Regions from separate parts of the Cohnella boryungensis genome, predicted to be linked through region 3. Evidence: riboswitches for the same ligand, from Rfam matches in the RefSeq annotation. Region 3 holds a riboswitch; each other region holds the start of a gene.

Region 1 (10,646 bases), on a different contig from region 3:
ACGTCCGAACCAGCAGGAAGTTCGCTTCCCCGCTCCACGTTCGCCAGCCGAGCCGATCGCCGATCTCCTTCCGCAGGAACGCCCTCTCCGTCGCAATCAGCTCGCGCGTGCGGGCTTCATAGTCGGCCAGCTCGGGCTGCAAGCAAGCCTGTCCGGCCAAGAGCGCCAGCCCGTTCACGCTCCAGGTGACCTGCTTGCGCGCCATTCGTGCGATCAGCGCCGGAGCGGCGACCGTATAACCCAGCCTCAAGCCTGGAATCGCGTAAAATTTCGTCATGGAGCGGATGAGCAGAACATGCGGATAGTCGCGCAGCTCAGGCAGGAGCGTTGCGCGCTCTTCGGCAGGGATGAAGTCGATGAACGCTTCGTCCACCGCGACATACGCGGAGCTGCGTGCCGCCAGCCGGACAATCTCGCGAAGCTGCTCCAAGGAATAGGTCATACCCGTGGGATTGTTCGGATGGCCGACAAACAGCAGATCGACTTCTTCCAGCAGTTCCTCCAGCTCGTCGGCATTGGCCCGAAAGCCGTTTTCTTCCTTCGCGACGACGGTGCGCACCTCCGCTCCGTAATCCGCCGCCAGCTGGGCGTATTCCGAGAAGCAGGGGGCGATGACGCCAGCCTTCCGAACGCCGAGTCCGGCTAGCGCCAGAGCCATGCATTCCGCAGCTCCGTTGCCGATCAGCAGCTCCTCCTCGGCAACCTTCAGCGTATCCGCCAGCAGCCGCTTAAGCTCGCGATGACCCGGATCGGGATAATTCACGATCGCGGCCAGACCGTCCCGCAGCGCCGCAAGCGCTTGAGGCGGCGGCCCGAGAGGATTGATGTTGGCGCTGTAATCCAACCACTCGCCCGGCGCAATATCGAATCGTCCGGAAGCGGTCCATAGATCGCCTCCGTGACCGTAAGGCTCCATCAGCGTCGCATCTTCCTTGCCGTTCATCCTTGTCCCTCCGCTTCCAGGTTCATCATTCGATACAGCCTGTCCACATCCACATGACGGCGGACATGATCGGCCAGACGATCGAATTCGTCCTCCCGCAAGCGATTGAACGCCAGCCCGCCCGCCAGCGGCTCCCAGCCCTTCGCCCTGCGAACCGCATTCAGCCAGTCGCGGCGGAAGTCATCGTTATGTAAAATGCCGTGAATATAAGTGCCCCAGACTCTGCCGTCCTCCGTACGAGCCCCTTCCGCGTGCAAGGCGTCGGACTCTCCGGTATCGTTCCTGACCGTCGCGATGTCCATCGGATGCTCCACCTGACGCAAGAAGGTCGTTCTCCCCATATGAATCTCGTAGCCTTCGATCCTGATTCGCGCAGACTCCCGCTCGGGCGAGCCAGCTTGGCTTTCCCAGCCTGTCGCCCGTCCGGCGACGCGTTCCGTCCGCTTGTCCCGGGCGAACACCGTCTCCATCGGAAAAATCCCCAGACCCGGCACACTGCCCTGCTCCGATTCGACGCCCTCCGGGTCCGACAAGCGCTCGCCGAGCATCTGGTAGCCTCCGCATATGCCGACCAGCCAGCCGCCGCGCTCCCGATGGGCGCAGACCAGCCGATCGAGTCCCGTTTCCCGCAGGAACAGCAGATCCTCCGCCGTGTTTTTGCTTCCCGGCAGCAACACGATATCCGGCGCTCCGAACTCCTCGCCTCGGGTCACGTAGCGCACGGCCGTGTCCTTCTCGGCGAACAAGGGGTCGATGTCGGTGAAGTTCGCCCAGCGGGGAAAACGTACGACCGCCACATCGAGCTGCCCCTCCTCCCGGTTCGGGGACGCCCTGCGGAACGAGAGCGAGTCCTCCGACTCCAGCTGCAGCCCTTCGATATGGGGAACAACGCCGATAACCGGCTTGCCCGTGCGCTTCTCCAGCCAGTCCAGACCGGGCTGAAGCAGCGCAAGGTCGCCTCTGAACTTATTAATGATGAATCCCCCGATGCGATCCCGCTCCTCCTGCTCCAGCAGCTCCAGCGTGCCGACGATGGACGCGAATACGCCTCCCCGATCGATATCCGCGACCAGAACGACCGGAGATTCGGCCCAGGCGGCCATCCGCATGTTCACGATATCCCGATCCTTCAGGTTGATCTCGGCGGGACTTCCCGCCCCTTCCAGCACGACGATATCGTATGCTCCGCGCAGTCTCCGGAAGGCTTCGCGCACGATTTCGCCCGCCTCCGTCAAATATTCATTGCGGTATCGAAACGCATCCATCGTTTTGTACGGCTTGCCGTGCACGACTACCTGCGAGGCTCTGTCCGAGGAAGGCTTCAGCAGAATCGGATTCATGTCCGTCGTCGCCGCAATGCCGCAGGCATCGGCCTGCATCCCCTGCGCGCGGCCGATTTCCTTGCCGTCCGGCGTGACATAGCTGTTGAGGGACATATTCTGCGATTTGAACGGAGCGACTGCCCAGCCGTCCTGAACGAAAATGCGGCAGAGGGCGGCGGTAAGCACGCTCTTGCCGACATCCGACGCGGTGCCTTGCAGCATGAGCGCTCGCGCAAGCCTCACGCCTTGTGCGGTGTCTCCTGCTCTTCCTTGACGGAGGGCCGTCATGCCTGCGACACCCCCGCGCTTTCGAAGGTCGCCATCTCCCGCATGATTCTGCCTGCGGCATCCAGGAAATGAAAGCACAGCACCGCCCCTGTTCCTTCTCCGAGGCGCATGTCCATATGAATCATCGGCGCCAGGCCGATCGTCTCCAGCATCCCGCCGTGACCTTGCTCCAGCGACCTGTGGGAAGCGATCATATACGGCAGGCACTCGGGCGCAAGGCGGCCGGCAACCAACGCGGCGGCCGAAGAAATGAAGCCGTCGATCACGACTAACGAGCGATGGGCTGCCGCGCCCAGAATGACGCCGACCAGTCCGGCAATCTCCAGACCGCCGAGCTTCGCCAGAACGTCGAGCGCGTCGTTCGGATCCGCCCGGTTCGCTTCCAAAGCGCGTTCGACGACGCTCCGCTTATGCAGCAGCCTCGCATCGTCGATGCCGGTGCCGCGCCCGACCGCTTCCTCCGTCTTCAGCCCGCCAAGCGCGACAAGCAGCGCCGCGCTCGGCGTCGTGTTGCCGATGCCCATTTCTCCGGTAGCGAACACTCGGGTTCCCCCGGCCGCAAGCTCGGCGACAACCTCGTAGCCGACGGCAATCGCCGCCTCGGCCTCCTCCCGGCTCATCGCCGGCCCCCGGGCGATATTTCCCGTTCCCCGGCGAATCTTCTTGGAGACGAGGCCCGGGTGGCTTAGATCCGCGTTTACGCCGATATCTACGCAGACGACCTCTGCGCCCGCATGTCTGGCAAGCACGTTAACCGCTGCGCCGCCGTTCAGAAAATTAAGCACCATCTGCGGCGTAACCTCGGCGGGAAACGCGCTGATTCCCTCTTCGCATACGCCATGGTCTCCGGCCATGACGATCACGGCCTTCCGCGACAGGTCGGGAAGCGGCTCGCCGGTAATGCCCGCCGCTTGCCTAGCCACCGCCTCCAGCTTGCCCAGACTCCCCGGAGGCTTGGTCAAGCTGTCCAGACGCGCCTGCGCCTCCTCCATCGCCCGAAGGTCCAACGGTTGAATCCGATCCCTTATTTCTTTAATCCCGTTCGGAGCTATTGCCATCGTTCGTTCGCCTTCCTCTCAACAAGATTTGCGGAACTCCGCTGTCCGGATGATCCAGCACGATCGGCTCCGTACCGTACACCTGCTGCACGAGGCCGGAGGTCAACACCTCTCCCGGCGCGCCCGAGGCGGTCGCCTGGCCTTCGTGAAGCACGAGCAGCCGGTCGCAATATTGGGCTGCCAGATTGAGATCATGCAGCACCGCCACGACGGTTAATCCGTATTCGCGCCTCCAGCTTTGAACGTAATCCATCATCTGTACCTGGAACCCGATATCCAGGTAGGTCGTAGGCTCGTCCAGCATCAGCACGCGAGGCTCCTGCACCATCGTCTTGGCGAGCGCGACCCGCTGGCGTTCGCCTCCGCTCAGCTCGCCGACCAGCCGAGACGCCAGCCCTTGCAGCTCCAACTGCTCCATCACTCTGCGAATGACGGGCTCAGGGTCGCTTGCCTCTCCGCCAAGCCAGCGCTGGTAGGGGAATCGCCCCATCTCGACAACTTCCCGAACCGTATAGCCCACGGCCGGCAGCGCCTCCTGCTGCAGCACCGCAATCCGTCGCGCCGTTTCCTTGCGGCTGTACTCGCGGATCGCTTTGCCTTCCAGCAGCACCTCGCCGGATGCGGGAGACTCGATTCCGGACAGCAGCTTGAGCAGGGTCGACTTGCCGCTTCCGTTCGGACCGATGATGCCGAAGAAATCGCCGGCCTCCACCCGAAGATCGATCTGGCGCAATACCTCTCTTCCCCCGATTCGATAGCTTAACCGCCGCGCTTCGATCATGTCCTTGCCTCCCCGCCTCTCGTTTTTCTTTTCCATAACAAATAGGCGAAAAAGGGCGCGCCGATAAACGCGGTCACGACGCCCAGCGGAATTTCCTTCGGGTTAAGCGCCATTCGGGCAATCGTATCCGAAGCCAGCACGTAGATGCCCCCGACTACGGCGGATACCGGGATGACGATCCGGTTGTCCGGGCCCGTCACCAACCGCACGAGATGCGGAACGACCAGCCCGACAAACCCGATTACGCCGGAGACGGAGACGGCCGCAGCGGTCATCAGCGTCGAGACGACAAGCACGATCAGCTTCGTCCTCTGTACGTTGACTCCCAGATGCATCGCTTGACGCTCGCCCAAGGCGAACAGATTCAATTCGCGGCTCATTGCAATCAGCACGACTGCGCCGAGCAGCATGTAAGGAAGTACGATAAGCGAATAATTCCAGCCCCGCATGGAAAGGCTGCCCATGAGCCAGTAGACGATTTCGTTGACGACGTTATTGGAGAGGGAGACCATGAAGGAAACCAACGAGCCGAAAAAGGCTTGAATCACGACCCCGGAAAGAATCAGCGTCTCCAGTTCCATCCTGCCCTTATGATAAGCCAGCCGCAGAACGAGAAACAGCGTAATCAGCCCCGTCGCGAACGACACGGCCGGTATGGTCAATTGTCCGATCCACATCTGCAGACCGAACAGAATGACGAAGGCCGCCCCGACCGAGGAGCCTGTCGCCACCCCCAGCGTATACGGGTCCGCAAGCGGATTGCGCAGCACCGCTTGAAATCCGGCGCCCGCCAGCGCCAGCGCCGCGCCTACCAGAACGGCAAGCACGACCCGGGACAAGCGCACCTTCGTAATAATCGTCTCGTCCGGGTCGTCTATGCCATCCGTGGCCGGATGCAGATTGAACAGCGTATCGGCGTAAGGCACCTGATGAAGCAGGATGTTCCATACTTTGCCGATGGGTACGTTCGCTCCGCCAAGGGAAAGACTCACGATAATCGAACAAAGGAGGAGCGCTAAGGCTCCTCCCATATACATCGTTAATTTGCCGCGCATCCTTATTTCACCTTATCGGGATGGATCGCTTTCGCCATTTCATGCAGTACTTTGGTCAGACGCGGACCGACCCGGCTGATCGAGTTGTCGTCCACCGGGAACAGCTGCTTGTTCTTCATCGCATCGATGCGGTCGAAACCCGGACGCTCCTGAATCGCCTTCAGAATGCCAAGATCGAACTCATCGTTGCTCGCATAAATAATGACTGCCGGGTTGGCTTTAATGACCGCCTCCGGATCGACTTCGAACCAGCCGGACTTCTCCTTCGAGATGTTGTCTCCGCCCGCGAGCGTAAGCACCTCGTCCATATATTCGCCGCTGCCGACCGTCCAGCCCGGGGAGAACTCCATGTACACCTTCTTCGGGGTTACGCCTTGAAGGGCGTCAGTTACTTGCTTGAGCTCCTCGCGCATCGTGGCGGTGACTTCGGCCGCGCCGGACTGAAGGTCCAGAATCTGTCCGACCGTCTCGATCTTCTCCATCACTTGCTCCAGCGTCTTCGGATCGCTGGCGAACACCTTCACGTTCAGCTTGCGCAGCTCCTCGACTACCTGGGATTGTATGCCGCCGTTGGCGAACACCACATCGGGCTTAGCAGCCAGCAGCGCCTCCGTATTCGTCTTCAGATCGCCAACCTTCTCGATGGCCTTCGCTTCCTCGGGGTAATCGCTGTAATTGTCGACGCCGACAACCTTGGCTCCTGCGCCGATCGCGAACAGCGTTTCCGTCTCGCTCGGAGCGATGGCCACGATTCTCTCCGGCGCTTGCTCGAACACGACGTCGGTGCCGGTGCTGTCCTTCAGCGTCAGGGGATAGACGGTTTTCTCTGGCGCGGGCGATTCCTCCGCGGCGCCGGACGCGGACGGCGAGGCGCTCGGCGAAGCCTGAGTCGCCGCCGGCGCGGAAGGGCTGGCGCTTGGCGTAGCCGCATTGTTGTTGCCGCCGCAGGCCGCGAGGCCGAGCGCGAGCAGCGCAACGAGCGCCCAAGCCCCTATTCTGCTCCATAGACGTGTATTTTTCATAACGATCCATCTCTCCTCTGCATTACTGATTTCTTCTTGAGAGGAGCTTGACCGATTGAACGACCGATACGAGAAACCCTCTCTCCGCGTTCGTCGGAGAGAGGGTTGGCTGACAGGAAAAAGCATGCCTTCGAATCGAAACCGAAGCATTCCCGATTGAGCCGTATCCTTATCCGCGAAGGAGTTCGTCTGCTGCATCCCAAGGCAGGTATCCTGACTGATAGGCTGACGATGCGCCTCGCGCCCTGTCCCGACGGACGGGGCGCGAGGCGATCCCTATTTCACAGTGGCGGGACCGTGCCGGACTTGCACCGGCTTCCCTTTTAACCTTCACGCCCGCAAGCGTCAAGGCACCTTAAGATATTAGAAGTCTATTCAATTGCCGCAAGCTGCCAATCACTTGGAATTATAGCCCTCGGGGCCGGGTATTGCAACAGTTTCCGTCACCGCACTCCGCTCGGCGCAGGGGCTGATCCTGTCTGAAGCGGACTGTAGACGGCGACTCACTCGCTGTAATACGTAAATCCGATCGCGCCGACGCCTGTATGCGTGCTGATGATCGGCGTCGTATGCTCGATGTCGAAGTCGTCGTACCCGGTGAGCGCCCGGACCGCGTCCTTCAGCTTGTCCGCCAGCTCGTAGCCGGCGGCGTGGACGAGCCCTACGCCTTTGATCGCCTTGCCTTTGATGTCCTCCGCGAATGCCTTGGCCAGATAGTCGACAATCTGCGCGCGGGTGCGCACCTTAGCAACGGGCGTGTATTCTCCCCCGTCGAGGGAAGCGATGATTTTGATTTTCAGCAATGAGCCGATCCACGCTCTGCCCTTGCCGATCCGACCGCCCTTGACCAGGTTGTCCAGCGATTCCACGACGACGAACAGCTGCGTGTTCTTGCGGATTTGCTCCAATCTCGCGATGATTTCAGCCATGCTCTTGCCCGCCTTCGCCATCGCGGCCGCCTCCAGCACCTGGAAGCCTAAAGCTTTCGTGATGTACCTCGAATCGACAACGGTAACCTTCGTATCCGTCATCCCGGCGGCCATCTCCGCAGACCTCACCGTGCCGCTCATCTCTCCGGTCATATGGATGGACAGAACCTCGCTTCCGTCGCTTCCAAGGCGGTCATACACCTCCAGAAAAGCGCCTGCGGACGGCTGCGAGCTTCTGGGAAGCTCCTTGGCCGCCTGCATCATATCGATAAATTCCGTGGGCGTAATGTCCACCCTGTCTAGATAAACCTGATTATCGATGCATAAAGACAACGGGACGATCTCCACGCCGTACTCTCGTAATATCTCATCCGACAAGTCGACGGTCGAATCCGTCACCACTTTGATCCTGCTCAACGGGTTTTCCTGCTTTCCGATTCTAAGGATGTAAGACTCGCTATTCTAGTAGTCTACCATTCCCGGCAGCACGACCGCAAACGCCGCTCAGAGAAGCGGGGCCCCCGGCCCTCGCTCCCCTCAGCGACTGAATTTTTATATATGCTGGCGAATGAGCCTGTCCTTCAGTTCGAGGAAGGCCGGACTGAAATTCACGCGATATTGCTCCGGATTCAGCTTGCGCAGATGCTCGGGCCAGAACTGGGTCAGCTGCTGCTCGTGATAGCTGCGGATCTCCTCAAGCTTCGGCAAGGCGTACACCAGCTCTCCTTCCCGAAAAATCGGAGTCAGCAGCGGCAGCGCCTCATAGTTGTCGACGCGCTTGAACCGATGGCGATGCAGCGGGTCTACCAGCTCGACGGGCTTTCCTGCGCAGATGTCCTCATCGTCGGGCAACGTCATATAGTCCGCTTCCGCCATGCCCGTCTCGCGGTTTACGATCCGGTATGCCTCTTTCATGCCCGGATTCGAGATTTTCTCCGGATTACCCGAAATTTTGATCACCGGTTCGAGCTTGCCGTTCTTCTCCCGGGCTACCAGCTTGTAGACGCCGCCAAGCGACGGCTGGTCGAATGCGGTAATGAGCTGGGTGCCTACGCCCCATGCATCGATCTTCGCTCCTTGCGCCTTCAATTCCGCAATGATATTCTCGTCGAGATCGTTCGACGCCACGATGCTCGCCTCGGGAAAGCCCGCCTCGTCCAGCATCGCCCGGGCGCGCTTCGACAGATACGCCAAGTCGCCGCTGTCCAGCCGGATGCCGCGCAATCGCTTTCCCTGTCCGGCAAGCTCGCGCGCAATCCGTATCGCGTTGGGAACGCCGCTCTTTAAGGTGTCGTACGTATCGACCAGCAAGGTTACGTGATCCGGCATCGCTCTCGCGTACTCCCGAAAAGCGTCCTCCTCGCTGTCGTGACCCTGCACCCACGCATGCGCGTGCGTTCCCGATGTCGGGATGCCGAAGCGCATGCCCGCCCGCATATTCGAGGTGGCGTGGAAGCCGGCGATATACGTCGCCCTCGCCCCCCAGATTGCGGCATCCGCTTCCTGGGCGCGTCTGGTGCCGAACTCCAGCAGCTTATCCTGCGGAGCGACCTGCTTGATTCTCGACGCCTTCGTCGCGATCAGCGTCTGGTAGTTCATGAAATTCAACAGCGCCGTCTCGATCAGCTGCGCTTCGAATACGCGGGCTTCCACCCGCACCAGCGGCACGTTCGGAAAGACCAGCGTGCCTTCCGGCACCGCATGAATGCTGCCCGTAAAGGCGAAGCTGCGCAGCTCCTCCAGAAACCGCTCCTCGTAGTTCTCCTCCTGAGTGCGCAAGTAACGAATCTCCTCTTCGCCGAAGGCCAATCCTCGCACGTATTCCACGATTCGCTCCAGCCCCGCGAACACCGCGTAGCCGTTGCCGAAAGGCAGCTTGCGGAAATACGCCTCGAACACCGCTTTCTCGTTCAGAGTGCCTCTCTTCCAATGCGCGTACATCATATTGATCTGATATTTATCGGTATGAAGCGTCAGGCTCTCGCTGCTCATGCTGTCGTTCTCCTTTCGCCTTATTCTGCGTAATCCGCGACGACCGTGGCTCCCAGAACGCCCTCGAAATGTGTCAATGCCCACTCGTGACCGACCGCGTTGAAGCTGGCGACGGCATCTCTGTGCACGATAACGCGAAAGCCTTTGTTGTAGGCGTCCACCGCCGTGTGCAGCACGCAAATGTCGGTGCATACCCCGATCAGATGCAGCTCCTCGATGCCCCGCTCCCGCAGCTTAAGCTCCAGGTCGGTTCCGCAGAATGCGCTGTATCTTGTCTTGTCCATCCAATAGGCCTGTCGTCCTTCTGCGGCGTACCAGGCGTCAAGCTGTCCATACAGACGTCTACCCTCGGTTCCCCGAACGTTGTGCGCCGGAAACAGCCGCGTCTCGGGGTGATACGGATCGCCCTCCTCGTGCAGATCGACGGCCAGCACGACCCAATCTCCCCGTTCGCCGAACCGGCGCGCCAGTTCGACCACTCTCCGCTCGATGTCGATGCCCGGCTGACCGACGGGCAGCTTGCCGACGACGAAATCGACCGTGTAATCAATCACAATTAATGCCTTCATGTGAACACCTCATATCTTTATGTTAATAATATTAATTAGACAATATCAAAAGCCATAAAAACCTCTTAGCTGTAAATGGACAGCTTCGGGCGATAATTCGTAAACCGGTACAGCTGCGCCGCCCGCTGGGAATAGCGATTGGACAGCTTCAGGTCTCCGTCCGAATCCCTCGCTTCTTCCAGTATACCCTTGCGGCTTTGCGTCGACGTAATTTTGCGGATAAAATTTTTCTCCTCGAATTCGGGCACGACCGTCTCGATCACCTGGTACAATTCGCTGATCGTGAACTCCTCCGGAAGAAACTGCTTGGCGATCGTCGTCGTCAGCATCTGCTCCTGAATTCGCGCCAGCGCGTCGCGAAGAATGGCGCCGTGGTCGAAGCTGAGGGACATCTCCAGTGCCTGCGCCACCGGAAACAGCTTCACGTCAGCGGCGTCGTCGTTCGCTCTTCGTCTTGCCAGCCTCGTCTCGTTCACGAGCGCGAAGAAGGCATGGGATATCATCCACCCTCGCGGGTCTCGTCCCGGCTCGCTGTAAGCGTTGAAGTACTCCAGATGGATATCCTCCACGCCCGTCTCCTCCAGAAGCTCCCTTTGCGCGCATTCGCGTAACGTCTCGGACTCGGAGCAGAAGCCGCCCGGCAATGCCCACATGCCTTCGAACGGCCAGTTTTTCCGTCTAATCAAC
Region 2 (10,646 bases), on a different contig from region 3:
AAAAAGCCCAGCTGCCGTTCTCCTCCGACCAGTACGTCGCATTGCCCGATCCACTCCAGATAACGGGGCGGCAGGCTTGCGCGGCCATTGTCGCCGATGCCGATCACCTTCGGCTTGCCGTCCTTTCCGTTCCAGGCGTTCTCCATTCTCGTCCTCTCCTATCCATAAGCCCTATAAGGCTCCAATAAGCCTCTATCTGCTCGCTTGTCCCAGCAGAACGCCCTTCATCGAAATGATGACCGTTTCCAGCTTGTAGCCTCCGCCGACCTCGCGAAGCCCCTCCTCGGAGCAATAAGCGCTCAGAAGCTCGAAAAAGCCGGCATAGCCCCACTCCTGCATCAGATCTCCGACCTGTGCAGCCGTGTTCGCTTCGCCCACGATCGTTGTCTGCTCCGACGTAGCGCCTGCACGCTCCGCGACCGCAGCCAGAAACCCGAAGTCTACCGGCGCGCTTTTGTTGTGAACCATCATGACGCCCTGCGCCACCTTGGAGAACTTGCCCATCATTCCGACGAGCGTCACCTGCCGAACGCCCTGCTTCTTGCATTGCAGCAGCGCGAACCCGACGAAATCCCCCATCTCGATGAACGCTTCCTCCGGCAATTCGGGATACCTGTCTATTCCGAACTTCTCGCTGCGCCCTCCCGTCGACAGAACCAGATGGCTGCAGCCGCACTGCACCGCTACCCGGATCGCCTGGGCCACGCTGGCCTTATAAGCCGAGGTGGAGAACGGAACGACGGTGCCCCGCGTGCCCAAAATCGAAATGCCGCCAATAATGCCCAGGCGGCCGTTTAACGTCTTCTTGGCAATCTCCTCGCCGTCCGGCACGGAGACGACTACCTTCACGCCCCGCTCCAGCTTGAACAAGCCGAGCACGAAGGTCATCGCCTCCCGGATCATTTTGCGCGGAACGGGATTGATCGCGGCCTCGCCGACGGACACGGGCAAGCCGGGCTTCGTCACCCGGCCGACTCCGATACCTCCGTCGATGACGATCCCCGGCTCGGGAAGCCAGGAGACGCGCGAAATAATGCGCGCCCCGTGCGTCGCGTCCGGGTCGTCCCCGCCGTCCTTGATCACTTCCGCTTCCGCCTCCGTCGCCGTAAACTCGTTGCGGACAATCGCAAAAGCAACCTCCATGCCGATAGGCAGCCGAATCGTAGCCTCGGCCTGAGCCTCCTGCGTAATCAGCGCGACAAGCGCCGCCTGGGCCGCGGCGGTCGCGCAAGAGCCCGTCGTATAACCGTGCCGAAGCGGCTTGTCCTCCTGGGTTGCGCCTCCCGCCGCCATTTGGGTCAGCCCAACCGTTCCGCCATCAGCGAGATGGCGTTCAACGCCGCTACGGCGACGGGACTTCCGCCCTTGCGTCCTATATTCGTGATGAACGGGATATCCAGCTTCGCGAGCTCCTCCTTCGATTCCGCCGCCGAGACGAAGCCGACCGGCACCCCAATGATGAGGCCAGGCTTCGCCGCCCCTTCCTTCACGAGCCGAATGAGCTCGAGCAGCGCCGTCGGAGCGTTACCGATCGCATATACGCCGCCTTCCGCTTCCAGAATCGCCTTGCGAATCGAGATAATCGCGCGAGTCGTGTTCAGCCGCTTCGCTTCCTCCATGACGTCCTTATCCGAGATGTACACATGCACCGAGCCGCCGAATTTCTCGATGCGCGGCTTGCTGATGCCCACCTGCACCATCTGCACGTCGGCCACGATTTTGCATCCGGCGCGAATCGCTTCGATTCCCGCCTCGATCGCCTTCGGATGAAACACCAGGCTCCGGCCCAGCTCGAAATCCGCCGAAGCGTGAATGACCCGCTGCACGACCGGATACTGCTCCGGCGTGAAGGGATGCTCCCCAAGCTCCTCCGTAATCATCTCGAAGCTGCGTTCCTCAATCTCCTGCGGCTGTACCGTAATCGGCTTAAAATCGGTGTGGAATTCCATTCGTTACGCCCTCCCCAGCATGTCGTCGATTTTCGCGACCAAACCTTCGAATTCATTGTAATAGATGCCGTAGGCCACCGACGGCCTGCCGATAATAATCGTCTCGATACCCAGCGCAAGCGCGGACTCCAGCTTCTCGTCGACCGCGCCGACCTTGCCGCTTTCCTTCGTAATCATCAAGGTAACCTTATAGTGGCGATAGAGCGCCTCGTTCAGCTCCCGGGAAAAAGGCCCCTGCATCGCGACGATGTTTTTCTGCTCCAGGCCCAGCTCCTCGCATTTCTCCATGTTGTCCTTGCGCGGAAGCATTCGGGCGACAAGCGTCGTATCCGGCTCGTTCAGCAGCCGCTTCGCGAAAACGGAAAGCGTCTTGCTCCCCGTCGTCAGCATGACGACTCCTTTGCGCTGCGCAGCCAGCTCCGCCGCTTGCTCGTAATCGTCCACATAGGTAATCAACGGGGTGTCCGCGAAGGACAAGCGATCCCGTTCGTAGCGTATGTACGGCGTTGCCGCCTCTTCCGCAGCCGCGATGGCGTTCCGCGAAGCTTCCTCCGCGAACGGATGCGTAGCGTCCACGAGCAGCTTGACTCCATGCTGCCGCATCAGCTCGACAAGCGCCTCCTTCGGCAGCCTGCCCGTGCGCACCGGCAGCCCCGCTTCCTCCATCGACCTAGCCGCGCTCTCCGTGACGACGGTCGTCAGCAGCGGATGGCCCGCTCCCTGAATCCGCAGCGCCAGCTCGCGCGCATCGCTTGTCCCCGCCATTACGAGTATCATGAATGACTCCGCCTCCTTCTTACGTTGACGCCTTCTCACGTTCGCGTTCATGCGCGTGATCGTGCCCGTGGGGATGGTCATGATCGTGGTCGTGGTCGTGATGCGCGTGATCGTGCCCATGGTCATGATCGTGGTCATGATGCGCGTGATCATGTCCATGATGATGATGATCGTGATCATGGTCGTGCCCGTGATGGTGATCGTGTCCGTGATGATGATCATGGTCGTGATCGTGGTGATGGTGGTGATCGATATGCTCCATGGCCGCTAACCGATATTGACACATGTCGCAGTTCATTTTCACTTGGCCCTGAAGAGCCTCCAGAGCCCGTTCCCGTAAGATCTCTTGCAGCATAGGATGAAAGCCGAAATAGTCCGCAAGCGCGAATTCGCAGTCCGGATAGGCCGCCCCGAAGTCTTCTATCATTTGCTCCATTCTTTTAATCAGGACGCCTGTAAAAAGAAAATAAGGAAGCAGAATGACCTTGCGCGCGCCCAGCTTCAGACAGCGCTCCACTCCGGCATCGACCAGCGGCGCAGTCACGCCGATGAACGCCGTCTCCACCCATTTGAACTTCGTCTTCTCCCAAAATAATCGCGAGATTTTGAATAGATCGCTGTTCGCGTCGGCATCGCTGCTGCCTCTCCCAACGATCAGTATCGCCGTATCCTCGTTATGCTGTTCGCCGTCTATCGGCTCAAGAGAGTCTACGCTTTGCAGCCGGGAGCTCAATATTTTCAACACTTGCTCGTGAACTCCGATCGGACGGCTGTAAATAAACTCGACATTCGGATGACGGAGCCTCGCCTCGTCGATTGCGGCAGGGATATGTATTTTGGCATGACCGGCCGAGAATAGCGTAATCGGCACGACCGCAACGCGCGTCGCTCCTTTCGCTACGCAGGTCGCCATCCCTTGCGCCATCGTCGGCGATACGAATTCGAGAAAACAAGTCTCGACGATCTCTGTCGGCAGCGCCCCCGCCAGCATTCTGACCATTTCCCGCACTTCGTTGTTGCCTGCCTCGTCCTTGCTGCCATGGCCTACGAATAATAGGGCATCCACGTGATTCTGCCTCCTCTATCAAACTCATTTTCTCTATCTTGTAGTCTCTGGATACGAAGTCTTCTTCCCCTATGCTAGTCGCCGCAAATAGCGTTCTCGATCTGGAACACCGGCACCTCCTGATGCCGATAGCCCTCGATCTCCTTCACCCGCTTGAAAAACTTATGAAAGCGTTCATTCGGGTGACCGCCGTCTCTGTACCTCGCGATAATCCGCTCGATCAGCTCCACCAGCTCGCCCGGCTCGATGCCTTCCGCGACAGGCTGCGCCGGATGGACGTTGCGCCCGATTGTCTTGCCTCCCAGGAACAAATCGAATTTGCCCCTGCGGTAGACGATGCCGATATCTTCTTGCACCGCACCGTAGCAAGCCATTCCGCAGCCGTTAAAGCCGATCTTCAATTCTTTGGGCAGCTTCATGCCCCCTATCTTGTCTTGCAGCTCCTCTGCGTAAGGGATCGATTCTCCCTTCTCTCCCTCGCAGAAATCGCAAGCCTTCACCTGCAGTACATCTCCGATAGGAGAGAGCATGAAGCCCTCGCCGCGGAGCCGGGATGTAATCGCGTCGGGCTCCGAGGTCGGGACGCGCACGATCAATTGGTGATGCGGCGTATAGTCCATCGTCCCCTTCTCCCCGATGATGTCGGCTAGTGCGAGCAGCTGCCTGGCGCTGAACTTCTTGTCCGCGACGCCGGTGCTCACCGCGAATTCGAAAATCTCTTGCTGTCGGTATACGATCCCCGCTCTGGGCGCGCTCTGCTCCGCCGGGTCCGGCGTAATCCGGGATATTCCCCGCGAGCGATCGACCAGCTCCAGCGCTTCCATCGCCAGCGCAAGCGATCCGACGACAGGCGCGCCTCCGTAGGACGGCTGCCCGGACGATTTCCCGGCAGCGCCGCCCGATTCTGCGGGTGCGGCGGCCCGTTCTGCCTCTGCGCCCGGCTTTTCCATGAGAGTCAATCTCGGCGCCAGCGCAGCTGTCTTCTCCAGTGTCGGCTCCTCGTACTCATCCTCCTCGTCCCAAGCCTCGGGCTCGGAGGGCTGGCGCAGCGCCCACGGCTCCGCTTCTTCGCGCAAGCGCTGATGCGGCTTGAGCGGCTGCACGTCCGCGCCAAGCGTATATTTGCGCTGGTAGCCCCGCGGCGTAATCATAAGTCCATCGTAGACTACCGTAGAGGAGTTTCCGATGATGACCGTTGTCAGCATGCCGATATCGTGATCCAGCATATCGCGCAGATTCGTCAGCACGACATGCTCCCTTTCCCGATAGGCGCTTTTAACAATGCCTACAGGGGTCTCCGGCGAACGATATTTCAGCAATATCCGCTGCGTCTCCACGATCTGGCGCGTTCTTCGGCCGCTGCGGGGATTATAGAGCGCAATAACGAAGTCCGCTTGCCCCGCCGCTTCTACCCGTCGTTCGATCAGCGCCCACGGAGTGAGATGATCGCTCAGGCTGATGGTGCACGCATCGTGCATGATCGGAGCGCCCAGCAGCGAAGCCGAGGAGTTGATCGCCGATATGCCCGGAATAATCTCGACCTCCACGCCGTCCGAGCGCCGCCAGCCCTTCTCCATCAGCACCTCGTAGACCAGTCCGGCCATTCCGTATACGCCGGCGTCGCCGCTGGAAATTACGGCGACCTTCTTGCCGGCCTCCGCCTGGCGAACCGCCTCCTGCGCGCGGCTGACCTCCTCGGTCATGCCCGTGCGAACGATTTCCTGATGGGTCAGCAAACCTCGAATCAAATCTACATAGGTGTTGTAGCCAATGACGACATCGCTTTCCTGCAGCGCCTCCCTGGCCCGCTTCGTAATATGCTCGAAGCTTCCGGGACCGAATCCGATAATCAGCAGCTTCCCCGCCATCGTCCGCACATCCTTTCCATTTGTCGCCTCTTGTTTTCGTGAATTGCCGGATCGCTTTCCGCCCCGCCGCCTAACCCCGAAAAAAACATCAAAAAAAACGTCCCCCACACGATAGCCGTGTTAGAAACGCTTGTCAGCGCGCAAACCTGGAGCGAGTCGAAGAGCCATCGAAAACCGGGTTTTCGATAACGCCGCCTCGTCAGGCAAGTCCGTCCTAACACTTCCCTAAATCCTCGTAGGTCAAAAGTGTATGGAACCAGGCTGGTTTCCTGACTTGGAACGTCATTCTCGTCTGCCTTCCCGGAGCGCTTCACGCGTATCCAGTGGCTTGCCTGACGGGAATGCGCCTTCCCTGGGGACGGCGTTCCTTACAGTGGCGGGTCCGTGCCGGCTTCTCACCGGCTTCCCATTTAAGCCGCTTGAGCCTTGGCCAAGCAGCACCTCATTCATCTCCGTATTCGATTGTCACGGTCATCTTAACATTGTCCGGCTGCGATTGTCTAGCAGAGCGGAGGTTTGCGGAACCCGCCGAGCATGCTGCCCATCCAATCCGGCCCGCTTAAGGCTTGTCCCTGCCCTCCACCGAATTGCCGGTTGCGGCGGCCGTCGGCTCGAAGGCGTACACCAGCTTCTCCTCCAGCCTCTCTCCGGTCAGCATTTTTCTCACCAGCTGCCTGCCCGTTTCAGGCGTAATGCCCTTATACCACGAGCCCTCGGGATATGCGATCACGACGCATGCATCCTCGCAGCGGCCGTTGCAGCGGGTTCTCGTCGTATGGATCAGCCGATCGGCTCCTAGCTTGGCGATTTCCTCGCGGATCGCCAGCGTCACCTCGTCCCCCTCCCGTTTCAGGCAGCTTCCCCCGTTACAGATCAGCAGATGAGACCTCATCCCTTGCAAGTTCCAGGTCACCAATTGAATCGCCTCCTTCTACAGCTTATGAACGATAGGCTCACACTAACTCGTTTCTCTTGCGCAGATAGCAAAATAAGATCAAGCAGCTTGCAGAACAGAGCAGCGCCAGCAGCGCGATAAACCCGTATCCGGCCTGCAAGCCGATTCTCAGGCTTTCCTCGGCCCCCTTATCGCTTCCGAACAGCTTCTGGACTTCATCGATAGTGACGCCGATCAGCAAATTCCCGATCACGCTGGCAACGCCCATCAGAGTAACAGTAAACGTAATTGCCGTATCGGTGCCGCGCGAATAGCGCTTCGCCAGGATCGCCATCACCGTCGGATAGATCGGAGCGATGCCGATGCCTGCGATAGCGAACAGAATCGCTCCTTGCTCGCCGACCGCAATAGCTGCGAAGCTGCATATTCCGGAGAAAGCCGATAGCAGCATGACCGATAACGTGTAGCCGATCTTATCCGTCAGGGGACCAAGCAGCAGGCGCGCCGCCATGAAAAAAACGAAAAACACGGACAGCATCCCGGAAGCCGCATCTGTCGACCAGCCGTAGGCCTTCTCCAAATAGTTGACGAGCCACCCTCCGACCGCCAATTCCGACACGACGCCGAACGAGAGCACCGCGACGATGAGCCATGCGGCTGGATCGCGGGAGAAGCTTTTTAAGGTCATCCGTTCCGCGCTCGTCTCGCCGTCTCCCGGAAAACGGGCCTTTAGCGACGGAATGATCGGCAGCAGGGACAAGGACAGCATGATGAGATACATCCCCCGCCAGCCCAACTCGCCTCCGAACAGGCTCCAGCCCATCATGGAAGAAGCGACGATCGGGGCGATCGCCGAGCTTAGCCCGTAGAAAAAATGGGACAGGTTCATCATCGCGCCGGTGTTTTTCGTGAAAATGCGAGCCGCCATGATGGCCAACCCGATCTCCAGCATGCCGTTGCCGATGTACATCAGAAAATAAGAAGCCGACAAATAAGCATAGCTCGAAGACAAGTACATCAACAGGCCGGACACGACCATGGAGCCGAACGCGACAATCCCCGTCCATTTGATGCCGATTCTGTTCGTCAGCGCTCCCGTGAAGGAGCAGGCGATGAGATAGCCGAGCGAGTTAAAAGCGAGCAGGAGCCCCAGCTGCGTCTCGTTCAGATGAAAATCGGCCTGCATTCTCGGGATAGCCGGGCCTTTGATGTTCTCGGAAAAGCCGAATATAAGGAAGCCTCCGAATACGACGGTCAGAAGCAGCCATTGGTTCGATATCCTGGTTAACTCCTTCACGATGCTCTTCCTCCGTCTGCTGCGAATCGATGACGAGAGCCGCTCCTCATCCCGCTTCATAGTTGTTCATTGTAACTCATAACTCGTATTCGGGGCTATAGCTTTTCGGCGATTTCATCGCAAAATGAGGCTGACTCAAAGTGCTAAACTTTTGAACAGCTTCTTTCTTTTATATCGATTATGGTTTTGCGGGCATGTATCCCCTTCCTATGGCTGTTGCATTCGTGAAATTTTGAATTTGTAAACTCGTAACGAGGAAATTTCACGACTGCAAAGGCCAACGCTCCGCTCCTCCAGGAGATACATGCCCTCTTTTTTCATCGATTGAGGGAAGAAAAAGCCCACAGAAATGCAAAGAAATCGCTATTTGGTAAATGGAGGTACCACCCAACCATCCCCAAAGGAGCGATTTCTTTGTACATTCAATCTACCATGGACCAACTTTACCTACTCAATGGATCTTGAGGAAGACATCCCTGAAAATCATCTTGTTCGCATCGTTAATGAAGCCGTAAATCGACTCAATGACGGGATATTTGCCTCAGCCTATCCTGGTGGTGGCAGAGATAGCTACCACCCTAAAATGCTTACTAAGGTCATCCTTTATGCTTACACCCAGCGCATTTACTCCTCGCGCCAAATCGCCAAAGCCATCCGTGAGAACGTCGGCTTCGCCGGGGCTGCCGCGCTTTTGCGCCATACGGCTCACTCAACCCGCATTGCCTAGCCGCAAGGCTTTCGCCTCGCGCAATGAAGCCAGCGCGTAGACCACCAGCGCGACCCAGATCAGAATAAAGCTGACCAGCATCAGCGGGCTGACCGTCTCCTTAAAGACGGCTACGCTGAGAATCAGCGTAAGCGTCGGGCCGATATACTGGATGAAGCCGAGCATGGACAGCGGAAGCTGCCGCGCGGCTCTCGCGAACAGAAGCAGCGGAAGGGCCGTCGCCGCGCCCGACAACAGCAGCAGCAGCGTAGAACCGAAGGGCAGCGTCCATGCCGTAGCCGTGTGCGAGGCGCCCAGATAGCTCCAGAAGAGGAGGGCCGCCGGGACGACGATCGCCGTCTCGGTCATCAGGCCGAGCGACGCGTCGATCTTCAGCTTTTTTTTCACGAGTCCGTACAGGCCGAAGCTTAACGCGAGCGAGATCGACACCCACGGAAAACTCCCATATTCGACGGTTACGAGAATCACTCCCGCGCCGGCCAGCGCGATCGCCAGCCATTGCCCTCCGCTCGGCTTCTCGCGCAGGAACACGATCGCCAGCGCGACGTTGATGAGCGGAGTCAGATAGTAGCCCAGGCTCGTCTCGACCACGTGTCCGTTATTTACGGCCCAGATGAACACAAGCCAGTTAAACGTAATGAGCAGGCTGCTCGCGACGAGCGAGGCAAGCGTTCGGCGCTCCTGCAGCGTCCGCTTGAGCTCTCGCCACCGCTTCTGAGCCGTAATGAGTCCCGCCACGAAGACGAAGGACCAGACAATCCGGTGAGAAAGAATCTCTCCTGCCGGCATCGTCTCGAACCATTTCCAGTAGAGCGGGAGCAGCCCCCAGATCATATAAGCAAACACAGCGTTAACCAGTCCGTATCTCATGATGCAGCTTCTCCATTTCTGTGCTTAAGCATGAAAGGAATTATAGCACTGCGGACATGGACTTGAAATCGAAAATAATAGGAAAATCGTAAGTCCCTTAAGGGTTCGTGATTGTAACCGTGGATAGATTCGGCTTCCACTCCACGTTCAACTGCAGCGATTCCGCCAGAAAACGGACCGGCACCATCGTACGGTTCCCGGAGGCGGTCACCGGTGCGCTCAGCGTTACGGCTTTGCCGTTGACGGTCGCGTTCTTGCTGCCGATCGTCAGCTTCACGGTCATGCCCGCTTTGGTCGCAGTGACGGAACGGTCGGCCTTGTTCCAGCTCACCTCCGCTCCGAGCGCCTCCAGAATAACCGAAGCGGGAACGAATACAGATCCGTTGCGCGATACCGGCTGCTGGTCTGCGAATGAGAGCGTTCTGCCGTCCAGCGTCACCTGAATGCCTTTGCCGGAGCTGCCGATAGCGGCGCCCCCGGTGGAGGGCTGCTCGTTCCCGGACGCCGAGCCGCTCGGAAGCGCGGTAACGGGCAAGCCCAGCTGCGCCTGCAGATTCGCCAATCGGTTCAGGGCGAAGGTCTTTAACGAGCCCGCGGCCATCGTGCCCATGCCCATGCCCATGCCTTGTCCTCTTCCCGGAGCCTGATCTTGCCCGGCGTTCGCGTTGCCCTCCGGCCTTGTCATGCCTTCCGGCGGCTGCATTCCCTCCGGTCGCGCGCCCTCAGGCGTCATCGTACCTTCCGGCGGCTCCATACCTGCCGGAGGCTCTCCTCCCGGCGCGCCCGCGTTCCCGGACGGTCCGCCCGTTCCCTCGGCGTTCGCCTGCTCCGAGGAGGAGTACGCGACATTGGCCTCAAATTGCTCCATCGTGTAAAACTTGGTCGGATCGGCATTCACATAAGGCCGTATTAAATCGGCCAATCCGCCGATGCGATCGCCGATGCCTTCCATATAATCGACGAGCTGCCCTACATATTCCCGGTATCTCGTCTTGTATTCCGGTACCTTCAGCAGGTTATTGATCATCGGAACGCTTTCCATCGCAATTCCGAGCACCGGAACGTCGACGGAAGCGGTCAAAGCGTTCGTATTAACCGTGCCGTTCGCGCCCGACGAGACGTTTCTTCCTCCGCCGGAATATCCGTTGAACGACATGTTCATATCCCAAGGGACGACCGTAAACTTCCCGTTCGCGT
Region 3 (10,646 bases):
TGGTTCGAGTAGGAGAAGGAGTTCTCCAGCAGCTTCGCTACCGGCATAATGCCGCTCGCGCGGTTCAGTATCCCCTTGATCGGATCGCCAAGCGGTCTGAGGTCAGTTGCGTTTACCCCGACTCCTCCGCCTAGGCGAGACAACTCCAAGCAATAGCCGATATTCTCGGCAATGCTGCTCATTGAATCGTCCATCGTCAGCTTAAAGCAGCTGACAAGCTCCCCGCGCGCTTTTTTGCCGCTGTTGAGTGCGGTTGGAGTTGCCGGCTGATATGCCGACATCATGACCTCTACCGCTCGCTCCGCCAGCTGCTCGTCCCCTTGCGCCAAGTACAACGCGGTAATGACGATGCGATCCTCGTACTTCTCAAGTATTTCCTCGCCATTCCTGCTTTTCATCGCATAGCTTTCATAAAATTTGCTCGCGCTCATGAACGAAGGAAACCTAAATTCGTAAGCGTACGCCTTTTCGTAAAGCTGTTCGATGAACGACATGTCGTACTGCTCCAAAAATTCGGATTCATAATAGCCCTCGTCGACGAGATACCGAATTTTTTCTTCCGTATCGATGAAGTAACGCAGTTTTACGTTGACGTGCTCCAGAAAGTAGCGGCGCGTTGCCTCTTTATCCTTGGCGAGATCCAGCTTTCCCGTCCGGCTGAATTGATTCAGCATCTCGTTGTTCAATTTCAAATAGGATTTCATCCAACGTGCTCCTTTCGGAAACATTGCTCGTAATAGTCGTGAATGGCCTCATAGTCTTCCGCGAAGCCGCGCAAGTCGATCTTGCGCACGAGCGGGACTTTCAGCTGCCGCGCGATCGCATCGCCGGCTCCTCCGAACACGTTATGGCCGAAATTACTGTTGCCGCTCACGATGACGCCGCGGCAAAGCTTGCCGTTCCTCTCAAGAAACAGCTTCACCTTGGCCGGGATCTCCCCTAGGCCGTCCGTATATGTAAAAAGCAAAAAAGGCTCCGCGAGCATACGGTCTTCTTCGATTTCGATCGCAGGCAACCCAAGCCGCGAAACAATGTATCGAACGTTACCAGTACGGCTCGCAAAAGCGATCATACGTTCACCTGCTCCATAAGTTTGACCATTTCGTTCGTATCCAAAATAAACTCGCCGCCAGCTTCCATAACCGGCAAGCTCATGACTCCCGCTTCCACTAGTCTATTACGCGCCTCTTCGTCATGATCGATGTTGACGATCTCGACTGCGACACCAGAACGCGCAATTTCAGATTTGATCCACATGCATTTCGGACATACCGTTTTCGTATAAAGCTTCATACCGATTCTCCTCCGGTTTCGTTTTGGTCGAATAAAAAAGCACCCTCGGGGATGAGAGCGCGGCAACCGATACCATTCGACTCCAGTTTTAGATAGCGGGCCTTATGCCAATGGCGCGCTGAAACATAGAATCCATACGTTTTAACAGCATTAGCACCTGACCAATATTCCTATTTAATTGAGGTATACTTATAATAGCACACGTGCATCAACAGTACAATATATAGCACGATAATCGAGATTACTGTCCTTTCTCATCAATATATTGATTTAACAGGCTTTTCGTTTGGGCCATACAAAAAAACTATGCCTTGGTATAGTTTTTTTGTGTTTCCCGATAACAGTTTCCGCGCTCTATACTAAAGCCAACATATCTCACGTAAGGGGCTGTTTCAATTGAAAGCATCCATCATCGGTTATCCGCGAGTCGGCGCGCTTAGAGAGCTTAAATTCGCATCCGAAAAATACTTCAAAGGCGTACTTCCCGTCGAAGAACTGCAACAAACGGCGGCTCAGCTTAGATCGGCAAACTGGAAGCTTCAGCAGGAGAACGGCGTCGATTTCATCCCGTCCAACGATTTTTCCTTCTACGACGGACTGCTCGACACGGCTTGCTTGCTTGGGATCGTTCCGCAAAGATACGAAGCGCTCGGCCTAAGCCCGCTGGAGACGTATTTCGCAATGGCAAGAGGCTATCAAGGCGACAAAGGCGACGTTAAAGCGCTGGCGATGAAAAAATGGTTCAACACGAACTATCACTATATGGTACCCGAAATCGACGATACGACAAGCATTCGTTTGGCCGGATCGAAGCTGTTCGACGAATTTACGGAAGCAAAACAGCTCGGCATCGCAACCAAGCCTGTGCTGATCGGAGCATTCACCCTGCTCAAGCTCGCGAGATTCACCGGCTCGAAGAAAGCGAAGGATTTCGTGCCTGCGGTTGTCGAAGCTTATACGGCTGTCCTGAACCAATTGAACACTCTTGGCGCAGCATGGCTTCAACTGGATGAGCCAGCATTGGTAACGGATTTGACTGCGGAAGATATCGCGCTGTTCAAGGAGCTATATAACGGTATCCTGTCCGCCAAAGGCAGCGTAAAAGTTGTCGCGCAAACGTATTTTGGAGACGTTCGTGACTGCTATCAGGTGCTTCAAGCGTTGCCGTTCGACGGGATCGGCATCGACTTCGTCGAGGGCAAGCAGTCTTTGGACCTCGTGCGCAAGCATGGCTTCGCAAGCGACAAGGTGCTGTTCGCCGGCGTAATCAACGGCAAGAACATCTGGAAAAACCAATATAAGCAGACGATTGCCCTCGTTCGCGAGATCGGCAAGCATGCCAGCCAAGTCGTGCTCGGCACTTCCTGCTCGCTGCTTCATGTCCCATACACGATTAAGCACGAAACGAAGCTGACGGCGGCGAATAAGCAATATTTCGCGTTCGCGGAAGAGAAGCTGCGCGAGCTTGCAGAACTCAAGTCGATCCTGGAGCAAGCGAGCCCTGAAGCCTCCGCTTTTTATACAGAGAATGAGAAGCTGTTCAGCGCATCACGCCTTTCGAATGACAACTCGGTGCAGAAGAGAGTAGATGCATTGACGGATGCCGACTTCACGAGATTGCCTGCGTTCGCTGAGCGGGAAGCCATTCAGAAAGCGAAGTTCAATCTGCCGCCGCTGCCTACGACGACGATCGGCTCGTTCCCGCAAACGGCTGAAGTCCGCGCAAACCGCGCAGCCTTCAAGAAAGGCAACATCACCGAGGAACAGTACAAGCAATTCAACTTTGATCGGATCGCGGAGTGCATCGCACAGCAGGAAGAGATCGGAATTGACGTCATTGTTCACGGCGAATACGAACGCAATGACATGGTCGAATACTTTGGCGAATGCTTGGATGGCTTTATTTTCACAGAGAACGCCTGGGTACAGTCTTACGGAACACGCTGCGTAAAACCGCCGGTCGTATGGGGCGACATTAGCCGCAGCAAGCCGATTACTGTAGAATACTCGGCGTTCGCGAAGAGCCGTACTAACAAGCTGGTCAAAGGCATGCTGACGGGTCCGGTAACGATCCTGAACTGGTCGTTCCCTCGCGAGGATATCAGCCTGAAGGAAAGCGCTCTTCAGATCGGTCTTGCGATTCGTGACGAAGTGCTCGATCTCGAAGCCAACGGCATCGAGATTATTCAGATCGACGAAGCCGCATTAAGAGAGAAGCTTCCATTGCGTCATTCGGACTGGCAGAGCGAATACTTGAGCTGGGCGATTCCTGCCTTCAGACTTGTACACAGCGGCGTTAAAGCCGAAACGCAAATTCATACCCATATGTGCTACAGCCAGTTCAGCGACATCATTCGCGATATCGATGCGATGGACGCCGATGTCATTACGTTCGAAGCGTCGCGCTCGGATCTGGCCATCATCGATGCGATTAACGAATGCGGCTTCCGTACTGAAGTCGGACCAGGCGTATACGATATCCATTCGCCTCGGATTCCTAGCGTCGACGAGCTTAAACAAGGGCTGGACCGCATGCTCGACAAGATCGAAGTCTCCAAGCTATGGGTTAACCCGGACTGCGGACTTAAAACTCGCGGTGTCACGGAAACGTGGGCCAGCTTGAAAAACCTTGTCCAAGCAGCCAAAGAAGTAAGAGCAACGCTATAATAACATACAAGAGGATGGGCTCAGTCGAGCTCATCCTCTTGGTTTATGATCGGATAGCCGAAATCCGTAATGACGGTTTTGAGCTTCGTCACATAGGCGGCAGCCAGTTGGCTCAAGCTCGCCTTCTGATTCACGATGTAACCTACCCGTATGTTCTCGTCCGTACGAAGTCGTACAGATTTGATTTGCTCCCCGTTCAGATCCTTATTCAGTACGCCCGAGCTAATCGTATAGCCGTTAAGCCCGATCAGCAGGTTGAATAGCGTGGCGCGGTCACTGACCAGTATTTTCTTCTTGTACGATCGTGTACTGAGTATTTCCTCTGCGTAGTAAAAGGAATTATATTCGCCTTGCTCAAAGGCCAAACACGGGAAGTCGTCCAAATCTTCGATGTCCAACAGCGACTTGGAGGCAAGCGGATGCTCCTCACTGATGAATACGTGCGCTTCCGCTTGGAACAGCGGATGAAACTGCAGCTCGTTGTCCTTTAATATCTTCCGAATCACCTTTCGGTTGAATTCGCTCATATAAATGATTCCGAGCTCGCTTTTCATATTCCGTACGTCTTCGATAATCTCGTGGGTTCGCGTTTCGCGTAGCGTGCACTCGTACTCATCCACGTTAAGCTCCTTCAGCAGTCCGACGAAAGCCTGCACAGAGAAGGCGTAATGCTGTGTTGAGATCGAGAACAGCTTTTTCGAAGGCTTACGATTCATATACCGCTGCTCGAGAAGCTCGGCTTGCTCCACGACTTGTCTAGCGTAGGATAAAAACTCCGCTCCGTCGCTTGAGGGCACGATTCCCTTGGACGATCGAAGGAAAATCTCAATACCGGCTTCCATCTCGATTTCTTTCACCGCGTTGGACAAGCTTGGCTGCGAAATAAACAGCTTCTTTGCCGCTTCGCTTATCGAGCCGCAACTCACGATGGTCAGAATATATTTCAATTGCTGCAAGGTCATTGGAATACCCCTTCACTTCAGAATTATACCCGCCGGACATTCGCAAAATTTTTACACAAAATCATTGGCCGACCCTAAACGGATGCTCCTTAATCCATTCAGAAACAATGAGATAAACATTGTCTTTCATATATGGGCTAAATGCGGGATCTTCCATAATTTCGCTCTGTTTTGGAATTGTATCAAGCAGCATAACCTCCTCGGTTTCAAACCCTTTCGGCAACTCCCTTAGAGCGCTCACCTTGGAGATATAGATATTTTTCACAAATAGAAGCTGCCCCTGCTCATAAATTAGATATTGCCCTATCCTTTCGATCAACTCAAGCTCTCCACCAGCCTCTTCGTACATCTCCCTGATAACTGTTCGTATAATTGGTTCGCCTTCTTCTCTATTTCCCCCAGGTAATTCCCATCCGCGACTATGATGTCGAACAAGAACCAATTTCCCTTTGTAAAAGGCGATAATCAACACACAGTTAGCTTCTTCAATCAGGCACGTCTTCGTTAATATTATATTTTGATTTGGCAAAGCACCAGGAAACTCATAATTCACACTGACCACCAACTTACTTTTATTTAATTATGGCCTACTCAGCACTTGTCTCCAATCCGTCATACCGGAACCGTGCGAATGGCCACGTTAATGTGATCGATAATCATGGTAGAAACTGCTAAATAAAAAAGTATTCAATCCTAAGATCAAATACTTTGCCCAGGCGAACGGCGATATGAATATGTGCTCCCTCATGGTTGAGCCTGTTTCTCTCTTTTCAAACTAGGATTTATTTTCCTTCAGATACACGTCTTAGCGTGTTGCAACAATAAAAGGCGTCTTCCCTGTGAAGAAACATAGGGAAAGACGCCTTCATAATCGTGAAATTATGACGGTTCATCTAACACCTCCCTATCTCCCGTAGGTACAGCAGTGCTGTCAGAACAGGCAGGTCTCCTGGCTCCGGAATCGTCACTCGGCAGCGGCCTTCCCAATCAATGTAGATCAGTGGCTGGTTGAGCTGCCTGCTCCTCCGTTACAGTGGCGGGACCGCGTCGGTATTGCACCTAACTTCCCTTTTAAGTCGGAACGACAAGCACGCTCGCCGATCAGACACCTGTTCTCGATATGAAATTTATACAAAATTAATTATTATACCTACATCTTACTCGACAATGAACGATAAAAACAAGAGCAACAGATGTGTCTATTATATATAGCATAATACCAATAATTTATACTTTGATATAGATTTAAGCTATATCCATTAAGTTAATGTCCCTTTGCCTGATGAGCATATCAGTAGTGGGGATGCATTCACATGACTGCTTCCAATCAAAAAGTTTAGCCGTCATTTATGGTGAGGTTCAGCTTAACGGGTCTATCGGCGACAAATGCGAAAGAAACAGCTGCTCCGGTGATCTGCTTGTTTCGTTCAACTATCGTACCTGTTAGTTGCTCACGCCATATTGAAATGCATGTCGACTTGGGGATATTACAGCGGACAATCTTATAGTGGTAAAATATAGATAAGAAATTTTTTTGGGGGGGAAGGTATATATGGCTGAGTACAAAGATAATAGGAAGTTAAACTTACTATTACGGTACCTAGAATATCATAACACCTACAAAAAAGCGTTCAATAATGAGGAAGAAAACGAGAAGGAGCTCCTACATTTTATCGTTGATCGTCCTGGCCGAGTCGCGGGGAATCCCCCTTCGCCGCTCAGGGTGCGAGTATCTTCCTCGGGAGGGCGATGCCAATGAGGGATGCTGCGGAGGGTCAGCAGAAGCACGGGCAGCAAGAACATATCGAGACGCTGCCACTGTTCTCCACCACGGATAAGAACGGACGGATGACTATGCTCCGGCCGGGACGTCGCGTCGGACGCGCGGCTCCGCTGATGCCGTGGCTGCTCACAGCCGGTGCACTGTGGTCGCTGACAGGCTCCGTGCCGTTCGGCGCACTGCTCGGCATGGCACCGACACCGGCGATCAACATGCTCCTCGGTCATCCGGTCACAGTAGGCATCGCCGTTTTGCTGCTGTTCGTCGCGATCGGTACGACCGGCGGAGTGTACTCGCGATCGATTGATCAGTTTGGACAGACCAGGGTGGCTGGCCTGTTTGCGACGCTGTCGGTAGCAGGAGGACTCGCAGCAGTCGCGGGAGTCCTCCTGCTCTGGACGCTGACAAGCGACCTGTCGCGACCCTTTGACCTCGAGGCCATAGCGACATCGCCGACGATCCCGCCAGAGCTTGGCGCCGTCGTCGGAGCTAGCTTCGCCCTCTGGGCCGCCATCATACTCCTGCGGTTGCCCGGCTCTATTGCCCACGCCCGGCGGCGTCAGGCGGACATCGAGCGACTCCGCGTGGAGGGGCTGTCATGTACCGGGACGTTGACCGCCGTAAATTTTACTAACCGTTGGCTCTTTAATTTCCCGATGTTCACGGTTGAGGTGAATTATATTGTTGACGGCGCTCCTCGTGTCGTCTCAGCACACATGCGCACCAGCGCCGACCGCGTTCCCCTCGTCGGGTCGCGAATGAGCGTGCTGACCGATGATCGCGGAACCACCCACATGGAGCTGGACCTGGCGAGTGGAGCGGCATTCGAGCCGGACGTGGGGAAGTACGCCCCATCGGACGGTTGATTTTGCAGCCCTGAGGCAACATGGGGTTATAAGGAGTTCAAGTCAACACAGAGCTAAAGCTTCGCTTCACCATTCTTAACGCAGGACAAATTGGGCGCTCGCTCGGTATTCCTATGCGCAGCAAGCAGAAAGAGAGGCAATGGAAGATCATCCGTGACGAAAAGGAGAACGCCTGTGATGGACGTTCTCCTTTGTGCTGGCCTGATGGAGCGTATGTAGGGCTGTAAACGTATCGCTTATGGATTTTTATTGTCATGATCTACACGACAGGCTGACGATTCGGTGCCAAGGCGCTTCGAAAAGTCGGCCTTTTTATTGATTTACCTTATTGAGTTAACCGGCACGTTATCATAATCCCCAAACCTCATCCTGTCAAGAGATAATGCGCGAATACGCGAAAAAACGGGGGCGCCCCACTAATGGTTTCGAATTAGGAATGAATTTCCGAGAATGAGAAGCATTTTCGCTTTTTCCAATTCATCCAGTTTCACGTAAAATTCTCTTTAGGTCAATGGATGAGGGTAGACAGAATAACTTGCACGACAGGCCGGCCATTCGGTGTCAAGGACAGAACAAAAAGAACATTCGGGAGGTACAAGATGAACGAGCAGGCTCACGAAGCAAGCAGATTGAGAAGAGGGCCTATGTTAGCCGCGCTGCTCATAGGCGCATTTGTTGCTTTTCTTAGCGAAAATTTACTTGCCAATGCGTTTCCTGGTTTGATGCGGGAATTCAATGTTTCTGCTTCGACCATACAATGGTTATCGACGGGTTATATGCTCGTGATCGGCGTACTGGTGCCGGTGACCGCATTGCTGCAGCAGTGGTTCACGACTCGCCAGATGTTTATGTCTGCTATGGGGTTATTTTTAGCCGGCACCTGCTTGTGTGCAGGATCCCCTGGATTCGAAATTTTACTGACGGGCAGGGTCGTTCAAGCTTGCGGGACAGGATTATTGGTCCCGTTGATGATGAATACGATTCTCGCTCTTTATCCTCTAGAACGGCGGGGTGCGGCCATGGGGCTCATGGGGCTGGTCATTATGGTCGCCCCTGTCATCGGGCCAGCTTTGTCTGGACTGGTCATCGATACCTTACACTGGCGATGGCTATTCTTTATGGTGATTCCTGTTGCATTGTTTTCGATTATTTATGCATTCCTGTACTTAAAGAATGTGACAGAACTAACCAAGCCAAGGGTCGATCTTTTATCCATTGTGTTATCGACCATCGGTTTCGGTTGCGTCATCTACGGCTTCGGACGAACAAATGTTTGGTCTAAGCTTGAGGGTTACGGCTTGATTGCCCTAGGAAGCCTCTTCTTGCTCTTGCTTATATGGAGACAGCTCAAGATCAGAGAGCCGTTGATTGATCTGTCCGTATTCCGGCATCGCACTTTTTCTTTGGTTGCGGTATTGGTAGTCGTCCTGATGATGGTTCTATTCGCCACCACGACATTGCTGCCGATCTATTTGCAGAATGTGATGCAGCTGACCGCATTCGCGGCAGGTTTAATTCTGATGCCCGGCTGTATTTTAAACGCAATGATGATGCCGGTAACGGGAAAATTATTCGATAAATTCGGGCCGAGATTCGTCATAGTGCCCGGATTGCTCTTGATCGCCATATCCTTATGGCTGTTTGCCGGTATCGACAGCGATACTGCGCAAGGTTCCGTTCTTTTTAATCATATCCTCTTATTTGTTGGCATATCGTTCGTCGTCATGCCGGCACAGACAACGGGATTAAATCAACTTCCGCGTCATCTAGTCGCCCATGGCACAGCCATATACAATACGCTCCAACAAATTGCCGGGGGAATGGGCATCGCTTTGTTCGTTGGCGTCATGTCATCCGGATCCAATCGTTATCTTCAACATTCGCTCGATCCCACAGCAGTGCATGAGAAAACACAGAGCGTTCTTACCGGCCTACAAACGGTTTTTTGGATTGAGTTTATTCTCGCCATACTTGTTTTGGTGCTGGGGTATTTTGTAACAAAATCTAATCGTTAACCGAAGAAATCAAATAGCACACGAAGCAGAAGTGGATCCATCATACCCTGATCAACGTTGGCCTATTGACGTTGCTCTACTAAATAGTACAATTGATTTCCTACACAATCTTGCAATTGCTATTTTTTCCCCAAAGAAATTGACTAACTCAACTCAAAGTTGTTTAACAATGCCAATGCCTCTTCATGATCAGGCTCGAGTTCTAATAATTTCCGCACGTATCTCAGAGCATCTTCGTCTAACCCTAACTCGAAACAACAAATAGCCAGACAATAAAATACGGTCGATACGATCTCATCTTGTTCTTGATGTATTGAAATTTCCAAAAAACGTTTGGAGTCCTCGTACATTCCCGACTCAAACAGTATTAATCCAGCATCCAACGCCAAGTCATAGCGCTGCTTCATTACGTAGTGCGATGACCACATAAGCTGTATGCCTCTCAAAATATCTTGCCTTTCATCATCGTTTGCATCCAGCAACAGACTAGAGATCCGCTTCGTACTTTGAATGAAAAATTCCGCATCATATCCACCCAGACGCCAAAAACTCAAGAATTGTTGTAATCCCATATTATCTAGATTGCGATCTACCCCTATCTTCAAACTGAAAAACTCATCTGGACCAAAGCGTTTAATACATCGACGATAAGCTAATCTTGTATTGAAATAGTCCATTGGTCTATCCATATTGAGAATACAGCCCACATTTATATTTTGATAATGATGCGGGGGGAATAACGCCATGGCTCCTCTTCGTTCAAAAACATGCTGAATCGCATGGTAGTTTGCCGTTAAAGAAAAACTTCCGTGCAGGATCAACTCTGGCGGTTCTGCGAATTTCCATTTATCAAGCAAGTGGTCTCCCTTGTCTGCCGTTATTAATAGGAATCCCGCCACTTGAGATAGCCGATTCAAACGCTCCAAACAAGTGATTCCAGCGACAGGAAACAAAATATGCGAATCTTCTAGTTGTTCCTGATAGACTGCAATGACAGAACGGTATGGATAGGTTTCTTGTTCATACTCGGGTGCCCGCCGATGCTCATAATGCAAAGATATTT

What was found. A riboswitch is a leader RNA that binds a small molecule or an ion and turns the genes downstream of it on or off. The one in region 3 is predicted to bind cobalamin.
Region 1: another riboswitch for cobalamin. It lies ahead of ACFO1S_RS00200 (ABC transporter substrate-binding protein); the one in region 3 lies ahead of ACFO1S_RS00905 (NUDIX domain-containing protein).
Region 2: another riboswitch for cobalamin. It lies ahead of cobJ (precorrin-3B C(17)-methyltransferase); the one in region 3 lies ahead of ACFO1S_RS00905 (NUDIX domain-containing protein).

What each region holds. Positions count from the first base shown of each region.
Region 1 covers NZ_JBHSED010000001.1:51,887-62,532, reverse strand. The annotation lists gene cobD (threonine-phosphate decarboxylase CobD) at 1-943, opposite strand, end outside; gene ACFO1S_RS00220 (cobyric acid synthase) at 940-2,553, opposite strand; gene cobT (nicotinate-nucleotide--dimethylbenzimidazole phosphoribosyltransferase) at 2,550-3,611, opposite strand; gene ACFO1S_RS00210 (heme ABC transporter ATP-binding protein) at 3,586-4,392, opposite strand; gene ACFO1S_RS00205 (FecCD family ABC transporter permease) at 4,389-5,447, opposite strand; gene ACFO1S_RS00200 (ABC transporter substrate-binding protein) at 5,450-6,469, opposite strand; cobalamin riboswitch at 6,656-6,842, opposite strand; gene ACFO1S_RS00195 (DegV family protein) at 6,973-7,815, opposite strand; gene ACFO1S_RS00190 (nicotinate phosphoribosyltransferase) at 7,951-9,390, opposite strand; gene ACFO1S_RS00185 (cysteine hydrolase family protein) at 9,411-9,959, opposite strand; gene ACFO1S_RS00180 (NUDIX domain-containing protein) at 10,025-10,646, opposite strand, start outside.
Region 2 covers NZ_JBHSED010000038.1:20,438-31,083, forward strand. The annotation lists gene cbiE (precorrin-6y C5,15-methyltransferase (decarboxylating) subunit CbiE) at 1-146, opposite strand, end outside; gene ACFO1S_RS18075 (cobalt-precorrin-5B (C(1))-methyltransferase) at 193-1,293, opposite strand; gene ACFO1S_RS18080 (precorrin-8X methylmutase) at 1,299-1,949, opposite strand; gene cobK (precorrin-6A reductase) at 1,953-2,726, opposite strand; gene ACFO1S_RS18090 (sirohydrochlorin chelatase) at 2,746-3,792, opposite strand; gene cobJ (precorrin-3B C(17)-methyltransferase) at 3,867-5,660, opposite strand; cobalamin riboswitch at 5,903-6,120, opposite strand; gene ACFO1S_RS18100 ((2Fe-2S) ferredoxin domain-containing protein) at 6,220-6,576, opposite strand; gene ACFO1S_RS18105 (MFS transporter) at 6,614-7,852, opposite strand; partial or broken gene ACFO1S_RS18110 (transposase) at 8,267-8,549, shown strand; gene rarD (EamA family transporter RarD) at 8,562-9,449, opposite strand; gene ACFO1S_RS18120 (CotH kinase family protein) at 9,547-10,646, opposite strand, start outside.
Region 3 covers NZ_JBHSED010000002.1:81,566-92,211, forward strand. The annotation lists gene nrdE (class 1b ribonucleoside-diphosphate reductase subunit alpha) at 1-704, opposite strand, end outside; gene nrdI (class Ib ribonucleoside-diphosphate reductase assembly flavoprotein NrdI) at 701-1,072, opposite strand; gene ACFO1S_RS00890 (glutaredoxin family protein) at 1,069-1,293, opposite strand; gene metE (5-methyltetrahydropteroyltriglutamate--homocysteine S-methyltransferase) at 1,690-3,960, shown strand; gene ACFO1S_RS00900 (LysR family transcriptional regulator) at 3,981-4,922, opposite strand; gene ACFO1S_RS00905 (NUDIX domain-containing protein) at 4,984-5,475, opposite strand; cobalamin riboswitch at 5,845-6,050, opposite strand; gene ACFO1S_RS00910 (hypothetical protein) at 6,678-7,568, shown strand; gene ACFO1S_RS00915 (MDR family MFS transporter) at 8,168-9,583, shown strand; gene ACFO1S_RS00920 (tetratricopeptide repeat protein) at 9,727-10,646, opposite strand, start outside.